3 regions of the Leclercia sp. W6 genome follow, and region 2 is predicted to be linked to each of the others. Evidence: predicted binding sites of a transcription regulator. Region 2 holds the regulator's gene; each other region holds the start of a gene.
What was found. The regulator CRP, encoded in region 2, controls carbon source genes, mostly activating them, when cyclic AMP is high. The targets are predictions, from matches to a motif close to ATGTGANNNNNNTCACAT.

Region 1: a site for CRP is predicted at 6,295-6,312, ahead of DVA43_RS22890 (acetyl-CoA C-acetyltransferase). Genes of this name have one in related genera too.
Region 3: a site for CRP is predicted at 4,490-4,507, ahead of bhsA (multiple stress resistance protein BhsA). Genes of this name have one in related genera too.

The regions. Positions count from the first base shown of each region.
Region 1 covers NZ_CP031104.1:4,634,045-4,641,969, reverse strand. Annotated here, with positions in the region: gene lysA (diaminopimelate decarboxylase) at 1-554, opposite strand, end outside; gene DVA43_RS22925 (LysR family transcriptional regulator) at 674-1,612, shown strand; gene DVA43_RS22920 (aspartate/glutamate racemase) at 1,599-2,291, opposite strand; gene DVA43_RS22915 (cupin domain-containing protein) at 2,429-2,752, shown strand; partial or broken gene DVA43_RS22910 (carbohydrate ABC transporter permease) at 3,300-3,635, shown strand; one part of gene DVA43_RS22905 (IS1 family transposase) at 3,690-3,939, shown strand; one part of gene DVA43_RS22905 (IS1 family transposase) at 3,939-4,387, shown strand; partial or broken gene DVA43_RS22900 (oligogalacturonate-specific porin KdgM family protein) at 4,405-4,713, opposite strand; gene DVA43_RS22890 (acetyl-CoA C-acetyltransferase) at 5,043-6,221, opposite strand; gene DVA43_RS22885 (cupin domain-containing protein) at 6,392-6,904, opposite strand; gene DVA43_RS22880 (LysR family transcriptional regulator) at 6,980-7,855, opposite strand.
Region 2 covers NZ_CP031104.1:4,082,569-4,090,493, reverse strand. Annotated here, with positions in the region: gene mdcC (malonate decarboxylase acyl carrier protein) at 1-239, opposite strand, end outside; gene DVA43_RS19940 (triphosphoribosyl-dephospho-CoA synthase) at 249-1,106, opposite strand; gene mdcA (malonate decarboxylase subunit alpha) at 1,106-2,761, opposite strand; gene DVA43_RS19930 (hydrolase) at 3,049-4,065, shown strand; gene DVA43_RS19925 (YheU family protein) at 4,068-4,286, shown strand; gene DVA43_RS19920 (phosphoribulokinase) at 4,317-5,186, shown strand; gene DVA43_RS19915 (OsmC family protein) at 5,277-5,681, opposite strand; gene crp (cAMP-activated global transcriptional regulator CRP) at 5,991-6,623, shown strand; gene DVA43_RS19905 (YccS/YhfK family putative transporter) at 6,681-7,925, shown strand, end outside.
Region 3 covers NZ_CP031104.1:1,822,091-1,830,015, reverse strand. Annotated here, with positions in the region: gene nagZ (beta-N-acetylhexosaminidase) at 1-357, shown strand, start outside; gene ycfP (alpha/beta hydrolase YcfP) at 392-934, shown strand; gene DVA43_RS09000 (NAD(P)/FAD-dependent oxidoreductase) at 1,168-2,472, shown strand; gene DVA43_RS08995 (glycine zipper 2TM domain-containing protein) at 2,669-3,208, shown strand; gene DVA43_RS08990 (TetR/AcrR family transcriptional regulator) at 3,699-4,334, opposite strand; gene bhsA (multiple stress resistance protein BhsA) at 4,577-4,834, shown strand; gene DVA43_RS08980 (L,D-transpeptidase family protein) at 4,913-5,866, opposite strand; gene mfd (transcription-repair coupling factor) at 6,022-7,925, opposite strand, start outside.

The DNA.
Region 1 (7,925 bases), 550 kb from region 2:
AGCTTCAGGTTATAGCGTTGCAGTACGGCCAGTGCCGCAGGCAGATCGCTGTACCAGATGCCATGTTTGCTGTTTTCGCCGCCGGTGTTGGTCTTCTGGCTGTGGCCGTGACCAAAGCCCGGGTTAACCCGCAGCCAGACGCGGTGGCCCGGCGACACCTGACCGAGCTGCTCCAGCATGTCCACGGAACCGGCGTTAACCGGGATCTGTAGCTCATGCACCCGGGCAAGCGTGGCGCTGTCGATCAGATCAGCGGTAAAGACAATCGCATCGCTGTCGATCTGCGGATCGTAGCCCGCCGCCAGCGCGCGCTCGATTTCACCCAGCGACACGGAGTCGACCTTGACGCCCTGCTCGCGCATCAGGCGCAGAATATGGATGTTGGAGCAGGCTTTCTGGGCAAAGCGCACCACGTCGAACTGATGCAGGGCGGCAATTTTGTCGCGGATGATCTGCGCGTCGTAGACCCAGACAGGGCAGCCAAACTCGGCAGGCAGGCGCAGCAAATTGTCGGCATTGAGATCGGTATCGGTGTTGTTCAGCGGGCGTGGCATGGTGCTCTCCGGGAATACGTTTTTTATGATTACGCCACAGCCCGAAGAGAATAAAAAATATCGTTTTATCGCCACTCTATGCAAAAATGATATGGATTATGTTCAACCAGGTTGCTGCCATGCCCGCTGTGAATTTACGCCATATTGAGATTTTCCACGCGGTGATGACCGCCGGGAACCTGACCGAAGCCGCACGCCTGCTGCACACCTCGCAGCCGACGGTGAGCCGCGAGCTGGCGCGCTTCGAGAAGGTGATCGGCCTGACGCTGTTCGAGCGCACCCGCGGGCGGCTACACCCTACGGTGCAGGGGCTGCGGCTCTTCGAAGAGGTGCAGCGATCCTGGTACGGGCTGGACCGTATCGTCAGCGCCGCCGACAGCCTGCGCGAGTTTCGCCAGGGCGAGCTCTCCGTCGTCTGCCTGCCGGTCTTCTCCCAGTCATTTTTACCCGCCCTGCTACAGCCGTTTCTTGCCCGCTACCCGGACGTGAATCTGACCATCGTGCCCCAGGAGTCGCCCCTGCTGGAGGAGTGGCTCTCGGCCCAGCGTCACGATCTCGGCCTGACCGAAACCCTGGCGACCCCCGCGGGCACCGCGCGTCACGAGCTGCTGTCATTAGATGAGGTGTGCGTCCTGCCCGCCGGCCATCCCCTCGCCGCAAAAGCGGTGCTGACGCCGGGTGATTTTCAGGGCGAGAACTACATCAGCCTGTCGCGCACTGACAGTTATCGCCAGCTGCTGGACCAGCTTTTTGCCGAACATCAGGTGAAGCGACGTATGGTGGTGGAGACGCACAGCGCGGCCTCCATCTGTGCGATGGTGCGCGCGGGGGTGGGGATTTCGGTGGTCAATCCGCTGACAGCGCTGGATTACGCCGACAGCGGGATTGTTATTCGCCGCTTCAGTATTTCGGTGCCGTTTACGGTGAGCCTGATCCGCCCGCTGCACCGCCCAGCCTCGGCGCTGGTGGACGCTTTCAGCGCGCATCTGCAACAGGGGCTGGCGGCGATCACCGACCCGCTGGAACAGCTTTTAGCCTCGCCCGTTACGAAAGGATAAACTCCACCGCATCAGCGGCGTGGATCGCGGCGGTATCAAATACCGGGATCGGGCTTTCATCCGCCGGGATCAGCAGGCCAATCTCGGTGCAGCCAAAGATCACCCCCTGCGCCCCTCGATCGGCGAGCTTGCGGATCACGCTGAGGTAGTACTGGCGTGACGTCTCGCTAAAGGTGCCAAGACACAGCTCTTCAAAGATGATTTGATTGATCCGGGCCCGATCCGCCTCGTCCGGGATCAGGCTCTCGATGCCGTACTGCGCCGTCAGCCGCCCGCGGTAAAAATCCTGCTCCATGGTATAGCGTGTACCCAGCAGCGCCACGCGGTTCATGCCCGCCGCGGTAATCGCCCGCCCGGTAGCATCGGCGATATGCAGGAACGGCAGGGAACAGCGGGTTTCAATCTGCTCAGCGACTTTGTGCATGGTGTTGGTGCAGAGCAAAATGGCCTGCGCCCCGGCACCCTGCAAGCCCAGTGCGGCCTCCGCCAGGATCTCTCCCGCCTTTTCCCAGTCGCCGCTGGACTGGCAGGCTTCGATTTCATGAAAATCGACGCTGTGCAGCAGCAGGCTGGCCGAGTGTAGTCCCCCGAGGCGCTGTTTTACCCCTTCGTTGATCAGACGATAATAGGGAATGGTGGACTCCCAGCTCATTCCTCCCAACAGGCCAATCGTTTTCATCTTGCTCTCCTTTCCGGTTTCATCCAGTGAAGCAAACTTGTGATCGAGTTTCCAGTTCTCTGGTTCAACATTTCCTTTTAGCTGGCTCTGGGATAAATTAAATGAAACGATGTTTCACTATATAACAGGACATGAGCATGTTTATTTTCCATAAAGAGACGCAGCTTGAAGATCTGGGTAATGGCGTGACGCGCCGTATTCTGGCGCACGATGGCAAAATGATGGCGGTAGAGGTCAATTTTGAGCAAGGCGCCGTTGGCCCAATGCATAACCATCCCCATGAGCAGCTGACCTATGTTTTGTCCGGTGAGTTTGAATTTACCATCGGCGAAGAAAAGCATGTGGTGACCGCGGGGGATACCCTTTATAAGCAGCCGCATATTATGCACGGCTGCGTTTGCCTGAAACCGGGTACACTGCTGGATACCTTCACCCCGGTTCGTGAAGATTTCCTCAAATAAAAAAATAAGGCGATGCGCGGGCATCGCCTTTTTCTTCTTAAGTGCAATTCACTTTATTTCCGCGAAGAATCATTCAACAAGTTAATTATATCCTCGCTACCTTACTTCTCATGTTACAGTTTTGCTACAAATATTAGTAGTTTGTATCTGCTATCAATAATTCCCAGAATATGTGAGCAAAGTCCCCGTTTAGCTGGCCCTCTTCCCTCATTTTTTCGCGCATACCGATAAAAATGCCACCCATCTCACCTTATTGAAACGCTGTTTCGACCTTGATCACATTTCCACTATTTATCGAATGACGTGGATTTAAATCACAATAAAATAAATTAAAACGTCGTTTTACAAATTGAAAACGGTGGTTCATAAGATTTAAAAAATTGCTTAACCGGGCAGGATGCGCCCGGCATTACCGGCACTCACAAACAGGTAGAAGGAGATACCGCAGTGAAATTTCGCACCAGACGCATTCCGCTGTTCGCTTGCTGTTAAGCGGGCAGAGCCGGGCAGATTCCGTTTTAAACCATTAATTACCAGGTAGGTATGTATGAATGAAAACAAGATGCTGGGGCTGGCCTGGATATCACCCTACATAATTGGGTTGATACTCTTCACCGCTTTCCCCTTTGTTTCATCTTTCTTCCTCAGTTTTACTGAGTACGATTTGATGAGCCCGCCCGTATTTAACGGCGTAGAAAACTATCGCTACATGTTTACGGAAGATACCCTCTTCTGGAAATCCATGGGCGTGACCTTTGCCTACGTATTTTTAACTATCCCGTTGAAGCTGGCCTTTGCGCTGGGTATTGCGTTTGTTCTGAACTTTAAACTGCGCGGCATCGGCTTCTTCCGTACCGCTTATTATATTCCGTCTATTCTCGGGGTAATGCTGCCAACTTACTGATTTAGTGTATGATGGTGATTTTAAGGTGCTTGCGTGGCTTCCATTTCCATCAGATGTCCCTCCTGCTCCGCTACTGAAGGCGTGGTGCGTAACGGCAAAAGCACTGCCGGACATCAGCGCTATCTCTGCTCTCATTGCCGTAAAACATGGCAACTACAGTTCACTTACACCGCCTCTCAGCCCGGTACGCACCAGAAAATCATTGATATGGCCATGAATGGCGTCGGATGTCGCGCCAGTGCACGCATTATGGGCATTGGCCTCAACACGGTTTTACGTCACTTAAAAAACTCAGGCCGCAGTCGGTAACCTCGCGCATACAACCGGGCAGTGATGTGATTGTCTGCGCTGAAATGGACGAACAGTGGGGCTACGTCGGTGCTAAATCACGTCAGCGCTGGCTGTTTTACGCGTATGACAGGATACGGAGGACGGTTGTGGCGCACGTCTTCGGTGAACGCACTCTGGCCACACTGGAGCGTCTTCTGAGCCTGCTGTCGGCCTTTGAGGTCGTGGTATGGATGACGGATGGCTGGCCGCTGTACGAATCACGCCTGAAGGGAAAGCTGCACGTTATCAGCAAGCGTTACACTCAGCGCATTGAGCGACATAACCTGAATCTGAGACAACATCTGGCAAGGCTGGGACGGAAGTCACTGTCGTTCTCAAAATCGGTGGAGCTGCATGACAAGGTCATCGGGCATTATCTGAACATAAAACACTATCAGTAAGTTGGAGTCATTACCAAGCTGTCTTTACTTTCGAGCGTAAAGCCTGGTGTTAACGCAATGTTCTGGTTCGCTTTCCAGCGCCAGCTAATCTGATCTTCGTGGCCGTTACCCACTACGTCCGCAAATGGCTGGTCAGCTTTATCGCCGCCAGATTTCCATTTTGCTTCTACAGAGAAACCAAAGCCATTTTCGAAACGGTGCGAAACCGAAACACGGTCTGCGTTCGAGCCGCTATCGATATATTCGTGACGCAGATCCACGGTGACAGCCTGAGCTGCGAAAGAAGCGCCAATAAGTGAAGCAAGGACCAGAGATTTCTTAAACATGGAAAAACCCTCGTTTAAAATGATGTTTCGTTTTTATGGAATTGCATTTTATTTTTTAATAAACGTAATTTTAGTGATCGCGATCGTAATTATTTGTTTCATTTTTTTCGGCAAGCCCAGCCGTGAGCAATATCAACAAAACAGGCCTTTTAAGCGGAATTTAACGGATCACGATCACACTAAATCGTTATTACAGATTCAGCGAATACGTTAAATATTTTGCGGGTGCTTAAGATTTTACTTACAGGAGGGTAAAATATGACGGTGCTCACAAACAAATAAGCCTCCGGGGTCGGAGGCTTATTTGGGTTGATATATATCAACGCGAATTATCTTTCTATAGCCAATGCCACGCCCTGCCCGCCGCCGATGCAGAGCGTAGCCAGCCCTTTACGCGCATCGCGTTTCACCATCTCATGCACCAGTGAGACCAGGATACGGCAACCCGATGCGCCAATGGGGTGACCCAGGGCGATCGCTCCACCGTTGACATTCACCCGGCGTTCGTCCCACTCCAGCATTTTACCCACCGACAGCGCCTGGGCAGCAAAGGCTTCGTTCACTTCGATCAAATCCACATCCGCCAGCTGCCAACCTGCCCGTTCAAGGCAGCGGCGCGTGGCGTGAACCGGGGCGATGCCCATTAAGGCGGGATCGACACCCACGCTGGCAAAGGCTTTGATGCGCGCCAGCACCGGCAGATTCAGCGCTTCGGCTTTGCTCTCGCTCATCATCATCACTGCGGCGGCCCCGTCGTTAATCGAAGAGGCATTCCCGGCGGTGACCGAACCGGTGAGTTCAAAGGCTGGGTTCAGCTGCGCCAGCCCCTCTGCGCTGGCATCGGTGCGCGGCTGTTCATCAGTATCCACCAGCAGGCTCTCCCCACCCTGCTTCCGGGCGACAACCGGGACGATCTCGTCGCGAAAACGGCCCGCGTCGATGGCCGCCCGGGCCTTATGCTGGGAGCTGAGGGCATAGGCGTCCTGCAGCTCACGGGAGATGCCATATTCGCGCGCCAGGTTCTCCGCCGTGACGCCCATATGGTAATCGTTGAAGGCATCCCACAGCCCGTCATGCACCAGGCTGTCGATAAGCTGACTATTACCCAGCTGGGCGCCGGTACGGCTGTCGGTGAGCACGTGCGGGGCACGACTCATGTTCTCCTGGCCGCCGGCGATCACCACATCGGCTTCGCCGCACTGTATCGCCTGGGTCGCCAGATGCAGCGCCTTCAAACCGGAGCCACATACGTCGTTGATGGTAATGGCAGAGACGGTATTGGGTAATCCGCCCTTCAGCGCGGCCTGACGGGCAGGGTTTTGCCCGGCGCCTGCGGTCAGCACCTGACCGAGGATCACTTCGTCGATCTCGTGTGCCTCAATGCCGCTTCGCTCCACCAGCGCGCGAACCACCACGCTGCCTAACTCAACCGCCGAGTGGCGTGAGAGCGCTCCCTGGAAACAGCCGATTGCGGTACGCAATGCACCGACTATCACGACGTCTTTCATCTCTACCTCTGCGCAAAATGACACCGCTCATAGTAGAGGATTGTTATCAACTAATGATGTAATTGTTTAAAAAAAGTGAGTTTTATCACAAAGGATTCTGGAGGGCGGGAGAAATGAATGTTCTGCCGATACCGGGAAACTTACCCTGCGCGGGCGCAGGGCAAAGCGGGTCAAGATCTCCAGTACTGGGTTAAGGCGGGCGAGTTTCCATTTACCGGATCCTGCTCAGGAAACGGCAACGCCACGATCCGCGCCAGCATTGCCGGCGTTGCCGCCTGCTTGCAGAGATCGACATCCGTACCCGGTGGATAGGCTCCCACCACCAGAAAATCGTCGGTTGCAGATAGCCGGCAGTGCCCGGTTCCGGCAGGCAATAACAGTGCGTCTCCCGCTGTTACTTCGATCTCTTCGCCCCTTGGTCCGCCAACGATGAGGCGCGCCGCTCCCCGGGCAATACCTAAGACTTCATGTCCATTAGAGTGGTAGTGGTGATAATCAAAAACCCCATCGCGCCACTGCGGCGGCCAACCGTTGTCGGCAAATCGTTGTTCAAACTGGCTTGCGCGATCGCCATCCGTTATCACCCCTTTATAGAGCAGCACCGGCAAATGGGGATTATTCGGCACCCAGTCTCTGGCGGAGAGCATCAGCGTCCGGGGCGTGATTGTCTCTTTAGCAGTCATGGTCTCTTCTCAGTCAGTCATTGCACTCCGCTAAGTGTAGTTCGTTTTAATGTCGCCACTGACGGGGGGCAGAGATCACCGCGGATCCGCTTTTTGCTGTAAATAATGGCGCAGCCAGTTGCCTGCCGTCCCCGGCGGGGAGCGTTTATTCCAGACCAGATCGATCGCCACCGAGCGCGGCCAGCCCGGCACATTGAGCTGCACCAGCGCTTTCGCCGGGGCAAACTCCTCCACCAGCGCACAGGGCAGCGCGCACCAGCCGAAGCCCTGAACCGCCATGCTGAGCAACATCAGGTAGTTGGGCGCCGACCAGACTGGCCCCTGCGCCAGCACCGGTTCGCGCTCCAGATAGGTATTCAGGCGCAGCTCCCGCCAGCTGTGCAGTTCATCGTGCTCCGTTCGCGCCTGCGCGGCCAGCGGATGGCTGGCTGACGTATAAATTGCCATATGGCTCTGCATCGGCAGGCGAACGGCGGCAATGTCGGTGGGATAGCTCTCCCGCGCCTCGGTGAGGCCAATCTGCGCCCGCTCCTTTTGCAGCAGATCGATGACATCTTCCTCTTCACCAATCAGACACTCAAATTCGGTGTGGGGAAAACGCTCATCAAAACGAAACAGCATCTCCTCCAGCACGTCCGGATGCAGGGTATCGGAGAGGACAAAGGTGAGCCGCGCTTCGGTCTCTTCGCTGAGGGATACCGCCAGTTCATCCAGCCGCGCGCTGGCCGCCAGAATCGACTGCACATAGCCCAGCACCTGCTTGCCCTGGGCGGTGAGTACCGGCTGGCGGGCGCTGCGGTCGAACAGGGCAAAACCCAGGTCATCTTCCAGGTGGGCAATGGCGGTGCTGATGGTGGACTGGCTTTTCCGCAGGCGGCGGGCGGCAGCGGAAAAAGAGCCCGCGGCAACCGTCTCGACAAATGCGGTTAACGCTTCGGGTGAGTAGCGCATGAAGTATCTACTTTATCGATGGAATCTCACTTTTATATATCAGTTTTAACGATAAAAATAGCTGCATGAT
Region 2 (7,925 bases):
GCGCCAAAGTCGTGAATGGTTAGCTTGCCAGCCGGCAGGCTGCTGACGGTTTGCAGTCTGTTAAACAGCGCGTCCCAGCGGCCACGGCTGTTATCGACGGAGGTGGTGATCTCGACTGTTAATGTCTGGCCCTGGTCGGCGGTAAATAACACCTCCATATCCCCGGAGCCCACAACGCCTGCCAGCGCTTTGCCGTTCAGGGCACGGCTGGCGGGCAGTGTTAATGTGATTTTTTCCATAACATCCTCTTAATTCGCTAAATAAGGCGTCTCTATGCGGTCAAGGAACAGCGTGGCGGCCAGCAGGTCGGCCGCGCCGCCCGGTGAGGCATTGAGCAAGAGCATCTGTTTGTCTAATAACGCGAGCGCACGTTGCCCCTCAGGCTGTGCGGTGCCGCCGGCGGCTAATACCGCCCGGGCCCCGTGCTGCATGGCGTCTAACCCCTCCATTCCGGCGCGGGAAAGCACGCAGGTATCGGTTAATGAGGTCATGATCGCCATCAGCGCATCGAGCCGGGCATGGGCTTCGCTACTGCCGTTAAGACGGCTCAGGCGAAGCTGCGGCAACGCCCGCTGCATAATGTGCGGAAACGCCTGCTGCGCCTCTTCGCGCGCGCCCGGCACCCGATAACGGTGGGTGGCGCGCAGCCCTTTGCTGAACACTTTCGGCGCGGCGTCATCCGGCAATTTCGCCAGCTGCGCGGCGGTGTCGGCAACCGACTGCGCTGTTGCGCTGCCGCCATGCATCGCCACGGCGCTGACTAACAATCCCAGCGCCCAGATAGCGCCACGGTGGGTATTCACCCCGCCGGTGGCAGCCATCATCTGCTGCTCGCCTTCGCGCCCCAGCCGACCCACGGTCTGCCGTAGCGCGATATCGGCCGGACGCTGCCAGCTTTGCAGCGCCAGCGCCTGAAACGTAGGGGTCAGGCTGTGCGCCGAGCGCTCCATCAGCGCGAGCGAGAGATCGTGGTGCGCGCCGTTCCCCCGACTGTCCACCAGACCGGGTTTCGGGCTAAGTCGCGCTTCGTCAATCAGACACTGCGTGGCGGTTCGCGCCAGCCATTCGGCACCGCCTTCAACCTGGATCCGGGGCAGAAGTTTCATTACCAGCTCCGGAATTTCGCAGGTGGGTTGTAGAGACCGCCGGACCATTCAACCAGGTCAGAGACGCTGCCCGCCGCCAGCAGCGAGCGGGTGGCGTCGGTGCGGCGAATGCCCATATCTTCCGGGTAGAGCACTTTGCCGCTCTGGCGCAGCTCGGCGACGCGTTTAGCGTCCACACCCAGGCCGATATCGGTGATACCTGCGACCGCAGCGACCATGGCGCGACGCTCTTCCAGATCTTTCGCCCGGTAGAGGTAAGCAATCCCCTCTTCCGTCAGCACGTGGGTGACGTCATCGCCGTAGATCATGACCGGTGCCAGCGGCATACCGGAGGCTTTCGCCACATCAACCGCATCGAGTTTTTCGACGAAGGTCGGCTTCACGCCCGCCTGGAAGGTTTCGACCATCTGCACGACCAGTTTCTTACCGCGCTGCATCGGGTCGGGCTCGGTGATCATGTTCAGCCAGGCCGGGGTGGCATGACGACGACCGTGCGGGTCATGGCCCATGTTAGGCGCGCCGCCGAAGCCGGAAAGACGGCCGCGGGTCACGGTAGAGGAGTTGGCGTAACCATCCACCTGCAGGGTTGAGCCGATAAACATATCGACCGCGTACTGGCCTGCCAGCTGACAGAAGGCGCGGTTAGAGCGCATGGAGCCATCGGCACCGGTAAAGAAGATATCCGGACGGGCACGAATGTACTCTTCCATCCCCAGCTCACCGCCGAAGCAGTGCACGCTCTCCACCCAGCCGCTCTCAATCGCCGGGATCAGCGTCGGATGCGGGTTCAGGGTCCAGTGTTTACAGATTTTGCCTTTGAGTCCGAGCTGTTCGCCGTAGGTAGGCAGCAGCAGCTCAATCGCCGCGGTGTTGAAGCCAATCCCGTGGTTCAGGGACTGCACCTGGTGTTCCGCATAAATGCCCTTGATGGCCATCATCGCCATCAGGATATGTTCCTGTTTGATCAGGCGCGGGTCGCGGGTGAAGAGCGGTTCAATGAAGAACGGCTTGTCGGCGACGACCACGAAATCAATCCAGGAGCCGGGGATATCCACGCGCGGCAGGTCACACTCGTCGTCCACCAGTTCGTTCACCTGGGCGATGACGATGCCGTCGTGGAAGGCAGCAGCTTCTACCAGCGCCGGGGTGTCCTCGGTGCTGGCACCGGTATAGAGGTTACCTTTACGGTCCGCTTTAAACCCGGCAATCAGCGCCACGTTCGGCGACAGATCGACATAGAGGCGGGAGTAGAGTTCGATGTAGGTATGGATCGCACCGATCTCCAGCTGGCCATCCTCCAGCAGCTGCGAAATACGCAGGCTCTGGGTACCGGAGAAGGAGAAGTCGAGCTTGCGGGCGATGCCTTTTTCAAAGATATCCAGGTGTTCGCTGCGGCCCACGCTCGGCATAATCATATGCAGATCGTGAACGACCTGAGGGTTCACCTCGGCCAGCGAGCGGGAAAGGAAATCCGCCTGCTTCTGGTTATTGCCTTCCAGTACGACTTTGTCGCCTGGGGCGATCAGTTTTTCCAGCATAGCGACGAGGTCGCCTGTTGGCAGTACCTTGCCCTGCACCGGGACGGAAGCCAGGCGGCGCGCTTTTTCAGTGCGACGCGTATTCCAGTTCCGGGCTGGCGTTTGCCCTGATAACATTGTTAACCTCCTGATTCAGCACATCTTTAGATTTGCTTAACGTTGAGTTAAGTCTGCACCCTGGTGATAAAGGCATCAATTAAGCCTGGAACAGAATCGTTAGCCTGAGAGTAATAAAGAAGGCAATTAATTGTGATCGGGATCATTTGACGTTGTTAAACAACAGGCTACGGGCCAAAAAAGGGCGCTGTGAGGAGAGGCGTTCGCGCAATCGCGTGGCTTTTTATAAACAGGAGCCGATTCGGAAGGTATAGTGAACGATTGAGAAGAATTAACATCACACCGTTATGACGCAGACAATCCCATCTGAATTTAACTTTACGCCCGACGAGAGCGCGACCTTTGTCCCTATGCGGGGCCTGTCGAACCGCCATCTGCAAACCATGCTGCCGCGTCTCATCCGCCGTAAAGTGCTTTTTACTCCCGTCTGGCAGCGACTCGACCTGCCGGATGATGACTTTGTGGATCTGGCATGGAGTGAAGATCCCTCTAAGGCACAGCACAAACCCCGGCTGGTGGTCTTTCATGGTCTGGAGGGCAGCCTGCACAGCCCCTATGCTCACGGCCTGATTCAGGCGGCAAAAGCGCGCGGCTGGCTGGGCGTGGTGATGCATTTCAGAGGCTGTAGCGGCGAACCCAATCGCCAGAAACGCATCTATCACTCCGGCGAAACAGAAGATGGCACCTGGTTCCTGCGCTGGCTGGCGGAGACTCACGGCCCGGCCCCCACCGCTGCGGTGGGCTATTCGCTGGGGGGAAACATGCTCGCCTGCCTGCTGGCGAAAGAGGGGGACACGATCCCGCTGGATGCCGCCGTCATCGTCTCTGCCCCGTTTATGCTGGAACAGTGCAGCTATCATATGGATAAGGGCTTTTCGCGCGTGTATCAGCGCTACCTGCTTAACCTGCTGAAAGGCAACGCCTCACGTAAACTGAAGGCCTATCCGGGCTCGCTGCCGATAAACCTCGAGCAGCTCAAGCGCATGCGGCGCATTCGTGAATTTGACGATCTGATCACCGCGAAAATTCACGGTTTTGCCGATGCGATTGACTACTATCGTCAGTGCAGCGCCATGCCATTGCTGAATCAAATCACCCGGCCTACGCTGATCATTCATGCGAAAGACGATCCGTTTATGGATCATCATTCGATTCCGGCGCCGGAACATTTACCGGCAAACGTACAGTATCAGCTGACCGAACATGGCGGACACGTGGGCTTTATCAGCGGAACGCTGCGCCGACCACAGATGTGGCTGGAGACACGTATCCCGGACTGGCTGACCCCCTATCTGGAAAAATAAACATGATTATTCCCTGGCAAGATCTGGCTCCCGAAACGCTGGATAATCTGATTGAAAGTTTTGTGTTACGCGAAGGCACCGATTATGGTGAAGAGGAACGTTCGCTTGAGCAGAAGGTCGCTGACGTCAGGCGCCAGCTGCAAAGCGGTGAGGTGCTGGTCGTATGGTCCGAGCTGCACGAAACCGTCAACATCATGCCTCGCAATCAATTTCGCGGTTAACCGCGACATCTTTCCACTCAGGGAGTTGCTATGTCCGCCAGACATCCGGTTATCGCCGTCACAGGATCGAGTGGTGCGGGTACCACCACCACCAGCCTCGCCTTTCGTAAGATCTTCTCGCAACTGCATCTGCGTGCCGCGGAAGTGGAAGGCGACAGCTTTCACCGCTACACCCGCCCTGAGATGGATATGGCCATCCGCAAGGCCCGTGATTTAGGCAAACATATCAGCTACTTTGGCCCCGATGCTAACGACTTTGGCCTGCTGGAGCAGACCTTTGCAGAGTACGGTCGAAGCGGCACTGGCCAGTCGCGCAAATACCTGCATACCTATGACGAGGCGGTACCCTGGAACCAGGTTCCGGGCACTTTCACTCCCTGGCAGCCGCTGCCAGAACCCACGGATGTGCTGTTTTATGAAGGTCTGCACGGCGGGGTCGTTACGCCGCACCATGACGTGGCGCGCCATGTCGATCTGCTGGTGGGCGTCGTACCCATTGTAAACCTGGAGTGGATCCAGAAGCTGACGCGGGATACCAGCGAGCGCGGCCATTCCCGCGAGGCGGTGATGGATTCGGTGGTTCGCTCCATGGAGGATTACATCAACTTCCTGACGCCGCAGTTTTCCCGCACCCATATTAACTTCCAGCGCGTCCCGACCGTGGACACCTCTAACCCCTTTGCCGCTAAAGGCATCCCGTCGCTGGATGAGAGCTTTGTGGTGATCCATTTCCGCAATCTGGACAATATCGATTACCCCTGGCTGCTGGCGATGCTGCAGGGTTCGTTTATTTCACACATCAATACGCTGGTGGTGCCGGGCGGGAAGATGGGGCTGGCGATGGAGTTAATCATGACGCCGCTGGTGCAGCGGTTAATGGAAGGGAAGAAGATCGATTGAGGCGTGTTGCCCGGTGGCGCTACGCTTACCGGGCCTACAAGGTTCTGTAGGCCGGGCAAACGAAGTGCCGCCCGGCGTTTGATCCAGGACTTACGCCTCGATCACTTCATACGAATGGGTAATATTGACCGCTTTCTCCAGCATCAGCGCCACGGAGCAGTACTTCTCCGCAGAGAGATCCACCGCGCGGGATACCGCAGCATCTTTCAGCGCTTTGCCGGTCACCACGAAATGCAGGTTGATATGGGTGAAGAGACGCGGCGCTTCATCCCGACGCTCTGAGGTCAGTTTCACTTCGCAGTCGGTCACATCGTGACGCCCTTTTTGCAGAATCGATACCACGTCGATAGCGCTGCATCCTCCCGCCGCCATCAGAACCACTTCCATCGGGCTGGGTGCTTTATCACCGGAGTTGCCATCCATCAGAATCTGGTGCCCCGACGCGGACTCACCGAGAAACGTTAAACCTTCAACCCATTTCACACGTGCTTGCATTTTAACTCACTCCAGGATTGCATTTTTCTTGTCAGATTACGCGCCAGTAACAATTCTGGCAACGGAAGTCGACCTGCATCAAGCTGAAGCGAGACACCAGGAGACACGCGGCAAAAGCTATGCTAAAACAGTCGAGATGCTACAGTAATACATTGACGTTGCACATGTATGCAGAGGACATCACACATTACAGGCTGCTAATCAGTGTGACAGCCAGACCCCAGGCAGGGGAAAGAATACGATTGCAACCCCAGAGTACAGGTACAGAGCCAGACTCTGGAGCCAGCTTATAACAGAGGATAACAGCGCATGGTGCTTGGCAAACCGCAAACAGACCCGACTCTCGAATGGTTCTTGTCTCATTGCCACATTCATAAGTACCCATCGAAGAGCACGCTGATTCACCAGGGTGAAAAAGCGGAAACGTTGTATTACATCGTCAAAGGCTCAGTGGCAGTGCTGATCAAAGATGAAGAAGGCAAAGAGATGATCCTCTCTTACCTGAATCAGGGAGACTTTATCGGTGAACTGGGCCTGTTTGAAGAAGGTCAGGAGCGTAGCGCCTGGGTCCGTGCGAAAACCGCGTGTGAAGTGGCTGAGATCTCTTATAAAAAGTTCCGCCAGCTGATCCAGGTTAACCCGGATATCCTGATGCGCCTCTCTTCGCAGATGGCTCGCCGTCTGCAGGTTACTTCCGAGAAAGTGGGCAACCTCGCCTTCCTGGACGTAACGGGCCGTATCGCTCAGACGCTGCTGAACCTGGCGAAACAGCCAGACGCCATGACCCACCCGGACGGTATGCAAATTAAAATTACCCGTCAGGAAATTGGTCAGATCGTCGGTTGCTCCCGTGAGACAGTGGGCCGTATTTTGAAAATGCTGGAAGATCAGAATCTGATTTCCGCCCACGGTAAAACCATCGTGGTTTACGGAACACGTTAATTCCGCTCAGACGGCGTGGCATCGCACGATGACACGCCGTTTTTGTCTCTCTCACCCATGTGGCGCAGGCTCATTTACCACCCGGAAGTTAACTACGCACTGCGGCAAACCCTGGTGCTGTGTCTCCCTGTGGCTGTGGGTTTAGTTCTCGGTTACCTGCAATACGGCCTTCTGTTTTCTCTCGTTCCCGCCTGCTGCAACATTGCGGGTCTCGACACGCCCCATAAACGCTTTTTTAAACGCCTGATGATTGGCGGCTGCTTGTTTGCCGGCTGTAGTCTTGCCGTGCAATTGCTGCTGGCGCGCGATATTCCGCTGCCCCTCATTCTGACTGCCCTGGCGATGACGTTAGGGGTCACGGCGGAGATCAGCGCTCTGCACGCCCGCCTGCTGCCCGCCTCGCTGATTGCGGCCATCTTTACCCTCAGTCTGGCGGGAAATATGCCGATCTGGGCGCCGCTGCTGATCTACGCCCTGGGGACACTCTGGTACGGTCTGTTTAACTGGTTCTGGTTCTGGCTGTGGCGGGAGCAGCCGCTGCGTGAATCCCTGAGCGTGCTCTACCGCCAGCTGGCCGATTACTGCGAAGCGAAATACACCCTGCTGACCCAGCATACCGACCCGGAAAAATCACTGCCGCCGCTGCTGGCACGCCAGCAGAAGGTGGTGGACCTGATTAGTCAGTGCTACCAGCAGCTGCATATGCTGGCGGCAAACAGGAATCATGAATACAAACGTCTGCTGCGTACCTTCCAGGTGGGGCTGGATCTGCAGGAGCATATCTCCGTCAGCCTGCATCATCCGCAGGAGGTGCAAAAGCTGGTGGAGCGCAGTCACGCCGAAGCGGTGATCCGCTGGAACGCACAGACCGTCGCCGCCCGGCTACGGGTGTTGGCTGACGACATTCTCTATCATCGCTACCCCACCCGTTTCACTATGGACAAGCAGCTCGGCGCGCTGGAGAAAATCGCCCGCCAGCATCCGGATAACCCGGTGGGCCAGTTCTGCGCCTGGCACTTCAGCCGTATTGCCCGTGTGCTCCGCACTCAGCGCCCGCTCTACCCCCGCGACCTGATGGCAGACAAGCAGAAACGCCTGCCGCTGATCCCCGCCCTGAGAAGCTATCTGTCGCTGAAGTCTGCCGCCCTGCGCAATGCGGCCCGTATCAGCGTGATGCTGAGTATCGCCAGCCTGATGGGGATGGCGCTGCACCTGCCTAAGCCTTACTGGATCTTAATGACCGTGCTGCTGGTGACGCAAAACGGCTACAGCGCCACGCGGGTGCGCATCCTCCACCGGGCG
Region 3 (7,925 bases), 2.3 Mb from region 2:
GCCAGCGGCTCGCCGCACTGGCTAAAAACCGTCCTGCGTCAGGAACTCGGTTTTAGCGGCGTGATTTTTTCCGACGATCTGTCGATGGAAGGGGCGGCGATCATGGGCAGCTACGCGGAACGCGGTCAGGCATCGCTGGATGCAGGTTGCGATATGATCCTGGTCTGCAATAATCGTAAAGGCGCAGTGAGCGTGTTAGATAACCTGTCGCCGATCAAGGCTGAACGTGTTACACAATTGTATTATAAAGGTTCTTTTAGCCGTCAGGAACTGCGGGATTCAGCACGCTGGAAAACCGTCAATGCGCAACTTGAAGCGCTTCATGAGCGCTGGGAAGCGCATAAAGCGGGGCAATGATCCCTCCTGACAAGCGTAGTGTGACGAGGATACGATGATCATCTATTTGCACGGTTTTGATTCGAACAGTCCCGGGAATCACGAGAAGGTCCTGCAACTGCAGTTTATCGATCCGGATGTGCGGCTGATTAGCTACAGTACGCGCCATCCGAAACATGATATGCAGCATCTGCTGAAAGAGGTGGACAAAATGCTGCAACTGAACGTTGATGACCGTCCGTTGATTTGTGGCGTTGGCCTTGGGGGTTACTGGGCGGAGCGCATTGGGTTCTTATGTGATATTCGCCAGGTGGTGTTCAATCCTAACCTGTTCCCGAACGAGAACATGGAAGGCAAAATCGACAGGCCGGAAGAGTATGTTGATATCGCCACCAAGTGCGTGAGCAATTTCCGCGAGAAAAATCGCGATCGCTGCCTGGTGATCCTCTCCCGCAACGATGAGGCGCTCAACAGCCCACGGGCAGCGGAGCTGCTGCATCACTACTACGAAATTGTCTGGGATGAAGAGCAGACCCACAAGTTCAAAAACATTGCCCCTCATCTGCAGCGGATCAAAGCGTTCAAGACCTTAGGATAAGGCTCATTTTTTCAACCAGGCCCGGCCACCTACGTGAGCCGGGCTTTCTTTTTGCTAAGCTTGGGTGAATTTTAAGCGGCAAAACTTGATGCACATCAATTTTGGTATGACCAATGCACCGAACATGTTATTCTCATGGTCGTGGGATGGTTTCAGTGCTGTAACCTGTTGTTAATTAAAGGTTATTTTCATAACTTTTAGTTAACAATTGGTTAATAATTTAGGGGGTCACGTTGACTACACCATTGAAAAAGATAGTGATTGTGGGCGGCGGCGCAGGCGGGCTGGAGCTGGCTACGCAGCTGGGCAAGAAGCTCGGAGGCGGCAAAAAAGCCAAAGTGACGCTGGTCGATCGCAACCACAGCCACCTGTGGAAACCGCTGCTGCACGAAGTTGCCACCGGTTCTCTGGATGAGGGCGTTGACGCGCTGAGCTATCTGGCGCATGCGCGCAACCATGGGTTCCAGTTCCAGTTGGGTTCAGTGGTCGATATCAACCGTGAAAGCAAAACCATTACCCTGGCGGAGCTGCGTGACGAGAAGGGCGAACTGCTGGTACCGGAGCGTAAGCTGGCGTACGACACCCTGGTGATGGCACTGGGCAGCACCTCCAACGACTTCAACACGCCGGGCGTGAAAGAGCACTGCATCTTCCTGGATAACCCGCATCAGGCGCGTCGTTTCCATCAGGAGATGCTGAACCTGTTCCTGAAGTATTCCAATAACCTCGGCGCAAGCGGCAAGGTGAATATCGCTATCGTCGGCGGTGGCGCGACGGGCGTTGAGCTCTCTGCGGAGCTGCACAACGCGGTGAAACAGCTGCACAGCTATGGCTACAAAGGCTTAACCAACGACGCGCTGAACGTGACGCTGGTGGAAGCGGGCGAACGTATTCTGCCTGCACTGCCGCCGCGTATCTCCGGCGCGGCGCACAACGAGCTGACCAAACTGGGCGTGCGTGTTCTGACCCAGACGATGGTCACCAGTGCCGATGAACAGGGCCTGAACACCAAAGATGGCGAACACATTAAAGCCGATCTGATGGTCTGGGCGGCAGGCATCAAGGCGCCTGATTTCATGAAAGAGATCGGCGGGCTGGAGACCAACCGCATTAACCAGCTGGTGGTTGAGCCGACGCTGCAAACCACCCGCGACCCGGATATCTTTGCTATCGGCGACTGCGCCTCCTGCGCCCGTCCGGAAGGTGGGTTCGTGCCACCGCGCGCCCAGGCCGCACACCAGATGGCCAGCCTGGCGCTGCACAATATCCTGGCGCAGGCGAAGGGCAAGCCGCTGAAGAACTATGTCTATAAAGATCACGGTTCTCTGGTGTCGCTCTCGAACTTCTCCACCGTCGGTAGCCTGATGGGTAACCTGATGCGCGGTTCGATGATGGTAGAAGGCCGTATTGCCCGCTTCGTCTACATCTCGCTGTACCGTATGCACCAGATTGCGCTGCACGGCTATTTCAAAACCGGGCTGATGATGCTGGTAGGCAGCATCAACCGCGTGATCCGTCCACGACTGAAGCTGCACTAACGCCTTTGCCCCTTCGCTCCCGCGAAGGGGCTTTTTCAGCATATCGTTCTGCAAATCGCCCTCACAAAGTCTAAGAGTCCTCCTAAACCGGCTCATTTTGCGCTTGTTCCCACATTTTTAATCCTTTCTCTGATTTGCCTGCACACACCTTTAGTTGCAGAATTGTTACTAATAGCAATACAAAGGAGAACGTCACATGAATAAATCCATGGTGGCAGGTATAGGGATTGGCGTGGTCGCCGCATTAGGTGTGGCGGCAGTTGCCAGTCTTAATGTTTTTGATCGTGGCCCGCAGTATGCGCAGGTGGTTTCGGCTACGCCTATTAAAGAGACGGTGAAAACACCGCGTCAGGAGTGCCGGAATGTGACCGTAACGCATCGCCGTCCTGTACAGGATGAAAACCGTATTGCCGGTTCTGTACTGGGTGCGGTGGCCGGGGGGGTGATTGGTCATCAGTTTGGCGGCGGACGCGGTAAAGATGTCGCGACGGTCGTAGGCGCCCTGGGTGGCGGTTACGCGGGGAATCAGGCGCAGGGTGCCCTGCAGGCGCGTGATACTTACACCACCACCGAGCAGCGCTGTAAGACGGTCTACGACAAGTCAGAAAAAATGCTCGGTTACGATGTGACCTACAAAATTGGCGATCAGCAGGGCAAGATCCGTATGGATAAAGATCCCGGCACGCAGATCCCCCTTAATGGCGACGGCCAGCTGATACTGAATAACAAAGCATAAAAAAATCTGTTCTCTGCATTTAGCTCCCCATTCGCTCAGGCTGGGGAGCTTTTTTTGCGCATAAAAAAGACCTTAACAGCGGCGCGATGTGCGCCAGAAGTAAGGTCTTTCCTGGAGATGCTGCTGGGTGACAGGGGTTAAAGGTCGAATTCATTATACTGGCGCAGTAACATAAATCCCGTTATCAGTACGGAAAGAAAAGCAAATAAAACTGACCCACCACATAAAACCCAGAGACCGAATAACAATGTAATGACTATTAGCACCTTAAAAAAAGGTAATAGCAAAATCATTATATTCTCCTTCTGAATGTGAATAGCCAGAACGTCTTCGTCATAACTAATGCACCTAATCATTAGCACATCAATAATCACAGGTTAAGCATAGCAAGCGGTGAAGCCGTGGTGATAGCTTGTAACTATCTTTCTATGAAGTATAGCGGAAGATGCGGTGAGAAAAGGAGGAGCAGGGCGGCAGACCGCCCTGAAAATCAGACTTTCAGCAGTTCAGGCCATAACCGCAGGGTTATCTGGGTGACAGTCAGCAGTTTTTCCAGGCTGGCCCCTTCGCGGGCACTGATGGACATACCCTGCAAAATGCAGCTCAGATATTGGGCAAGTTTCTTCGGATCGCACTGCGCCGGGATCTCACCGCGCTGCTGACGCTGCTGTAAAAACTGGCACAGCGTCTCTTCCTGCATGGCATGGCGAGATTTAACCGTATGGGCAATCTCTTCAGAAGAGGCTGCAAGCGTGGCCGACGTGTTAATCATAAAACAGCCCGCAGGGGTATCTTTGCTGGTAAAGCAGGTCGCCACCGCGGTGAAATAGTCTTCCAGCGCCCGTTCAACGGGCTTCTCCTCGCAAAACAGCTGCGCTTCATGGCGGGCGGCAAAACGGCTGATATAGCGATCCAGCACCGCCCGGAACAGCCCCTCTTTATTGGTAAATTCTGCATACAGCGTAGGCGCTTTCGCCCCCGTTGCGGCAACCAGGTCAGCCAGTGATGTGGCTTCATACCCATGCTGCCAGAACAGCGTCATGGCCTTGTCCAGCGCCGCTTCCCTGTCGAACACTTTTGGTCGGCCACGGCTTTTCTTTTCGCAACGCGTGTCATCGGTTGTCATGAGCCGTTGTACCTCTGTTGGATTGTTGAACGACCATTATAAAAATAATCCCTTTCCGCAGCCAGCGCCGCATGAATAAAAATTTATTCATCATATCAATATGAATTTAAACGCTTTTAAAATTATTTTAATGATCGTTATAAAAATAAATTGACGTGTGATGTAGATCACATCTATCATTTTGTTATCGATCGTTAAGTTAATGCTTACGACATCCTGTTCACTTGCAAAAGGTCCTAATCATGAAAAACGTAAAAACAATCATCGCCGCTGCAGTACTCAGCTCACTCTCATTTGCCAGCTTCGCTGCGGTTGAAGTTCAGTCTACCCCTGCCGATCAACAAAAGGTAGGCACCATCTCTGCGAACGCCGGGACTAACCTGAGCTCTCTTGAAAGCCAGTTAGCGCAAAAAGCGGATGAAATGGGGGCGAAATCTTTCCGTATCACTTCCGTAACCGGCCCGAATACCCTGCACGGTACCGCAGTGATCTACAAATAAGCATGGCTTAACCCTCATTAATGCCACTGCGAAAAAAAACGCTCTGCCTGTGCAGAGCGTTTTTTTTATCTGTTAAGGCTACAGCGCCTGGGTAGTGGGGTGAGGAGTCACATCTACCGGCATACCCGAACGCGCTTCCATGGCGCGCTCCATAACGACCTCGTCAGCGCTGGCTTTAAAGCCCTGCTGCGCAGCATTCAGGACAATCGGCAGGGTCTGGGGATCGTCATTCAGCGCTTTTGACAGCGGCTGATGAACCTCCACCAGGCGCACACCGCCAGGCTCTTCTGACACTTTAATCGGCGTGTTCATGATATTCACTTTGGTACCGGGCTGGACCACGCGGAACAACGTCTCGATGTCATTATCCCGCAGGCGAATACAGCCGGAGCTGACGCGCATGCCGATACCAAAATCGGCGTTGGTGCCGTGCAGCAGATAGACCCCACCGTAGGCCGCCAGGCGAATGGCGTGATGACCCATCGGGTTATCCGGTCCGGCGGGGACCACCGCTGGCAGATCGATACCCTGGGCTTTATAGCGGGCGCGGATGTTGGCGGTTGGGGTCCAGGTTGGATTGGCGCGTTTGTCCGACACCGTGGTGACCATGGTTGGCGTCAGGGTATCGCCCCCCAGCTGACCAATACCGATGGGGTAAACCGTGACCTCGTTTTTACCCGGCGGATAATAGTAGAGCCGCAGTTCAGCCAGGTTGATCACAATCCCTTCCCGCGGGGCATCGGGGAGGAGGGTCTGAAGCGGGATGGTCAGGACACTGCCTGCACGGGGGACGTAGGGATCGACGCCCGGGTTAGCCTGCAGCAGCGCCAGAAAACCGACGTTATAATTTTTGGCAATGGCCTCCAGCGAACCACCATCGTTTTCCACCACATGAAAACGATTTTCGCCCACCAGCCGACTACCCGCCGGGGGCCGGGGCCAGGTATTCGCCCGGGCGGGCAGGGCAAGCGCTACGGTCGCGAGGAGCGCAACCACCGATATCCAACGGGTAAAACGCGACGTTTTTATCATCACCAGAATCCATAGCAATAAAGATTATTATTATCTGAACGTTAATTGATAATTATGGCGAATGAGTGTGTCGGGAAGTCCATGGGGATTGCAAAGAGTTGTAAATTGCGCAGGGAAAATCATGCCGGGCGACCCGATGGCAGCCCGGCACAGGGTCAGGCTACGGCATTCTCTTCAAGCTGACGCATAAAGTTACGTACCCAGTCCATGCGGGTTTTGCGCTCCGCCAGATCCTGGGTGAATTTCAGGCGCGTCGGTCCATCGAGCCGGAAGTGCTGGGGCTGTTTTTGCAGCAGGCCGATCAGCCACATCGGATCGACGTGGTTCTTCTCGGCAAACTCAATCATGCCGCCTTTTTCATTCCCCTCCAGCTTGCGGATCCCCAGCTTCTGCGCCTGCTGGCGTAAACGGGCAATATCCAGCAGGTTACGCGCTGCATCCGGCAGCAGGCCAAAGCGGTCAATCAGCTCCACTTTTATCTCTTCCAGACTCGCTTCGTCTTTGGCGCTGGCAATGCGTTTGTAGAAGGACAGGCGGGTGTTAACGTCCGGGATAAAATCATCCGGCAGCAGGGACGGCATCCGCAGTTCCACTTCCGTTTGCTGGCTGGTGAGATCTTCCAGCGACGGCTCACGCCCCGCCTTCAGGGCATCGACGGCGTTCTCCAGCAGCTCCATGTAGAGCGAGAAACCGATGGTTTCCATCGAGCCGCTCTGATCTTCCCCAAGCAGTTCGCCCGCGCCGCGGATCTCCAGGTCGTGAGTGGCCAGCGCAAAACCGGCGCCCAGATCTTCCAGCGAGGCGATGGCTTCGAGACGCTTCTGCGCATCGGGGGTCATCGCTTTCGGGTGTGGAGTCATCAGCCAGGCATAGGCCTGATGGTGTGAACGTCCGACACGGCCACGCAGCTGGTGGAGCTGGGCCAGGCCAAAGTGATCCGCTCGCTCAATAATGATGGTATTGGCGGTAGGGATATCGATACCGGTTTCGATGATCGTGGTGCAGACCAGCACGTTAAAGCGCTGGTGATGGAAATCGTTCATCACCCGTTCCAGCTCGCGCTCGCGCATCTGCCCGTGGCCGATGGCAATACGCGCTTCCGGCACCAGCTCCGCCAGACGGTCCGCCGCTTTCTGGATATTCTCGACATCGTTGTAGAGATAATAAACCTGGCCGCCGCGCAGCACTTCACGCAGGATCGCCTCGCGCACCACCAGGTTATCGTACTCACGGACAAAGGTCTTCACCGCCAGACGGCGGGCAGGCGGCGTGGCGATAATCGACAGATCGCGCATGCCGCTCATCGCCATATTTAACGTGCGCGGGATCGGCGTGGCGGTGAGGGTCAGGATATCGACATCGGCGCGCATCGCTTTGATGCGCTCCTTGTGGCGCACGCCGAAGCGATGCTCTTCGTCGACAATCAGCAGCCCCAGATCTTTCCACTTCACGTCGCTCTGCAGCAGTTTATGGGTACCGATCAGAATGTCGATCTTGCCCTCGCTTGCCTGCTCCAGGATCTGCGCCTGCTCTTTGGCGCTGCGGAAACGCGACATCATCTCAATGCGCACCGGCCAGTTGGCAAAGCGGTCACGGAAGTTATCGTAGTGCTGCTGCGCCAGCAGGGTGGTGGGCACCAGCACCGCCACCTGCTTGTTATTCTCCACCGCCAGGAAGGTGGCGCGCATCGCCACTTCGGTTTTACCGAAGCCCACATCGCCGCAGACCAGACGATCCATCGCCAGCGGCTGACACATGTCGCTCAGCACGGCGTTAATTGCCTGGGCCTGATCCGGGGTGGTTTCAAACGGGAAGCTGTCGCAGAAGAGTTGATACTGCTCTTTATCATGTTTGAAGGCGTAGCCCGCCTTCGCCGCGCGCTGGGCATAGATATCCAGCAGCTCCGCCGCCACATCGCGCACTTTCTCCGCCGCTTTCTGCCGCGCCCGCGCCCAGGCATCGCCGCCGAGCTTGTGCAGCGGGGCATTCTCTTCCGCACCGCCCGCGTAGCGACTGATCAGGTGCAGGGACGACACCGGCACATAGAGTTTGGCATCGT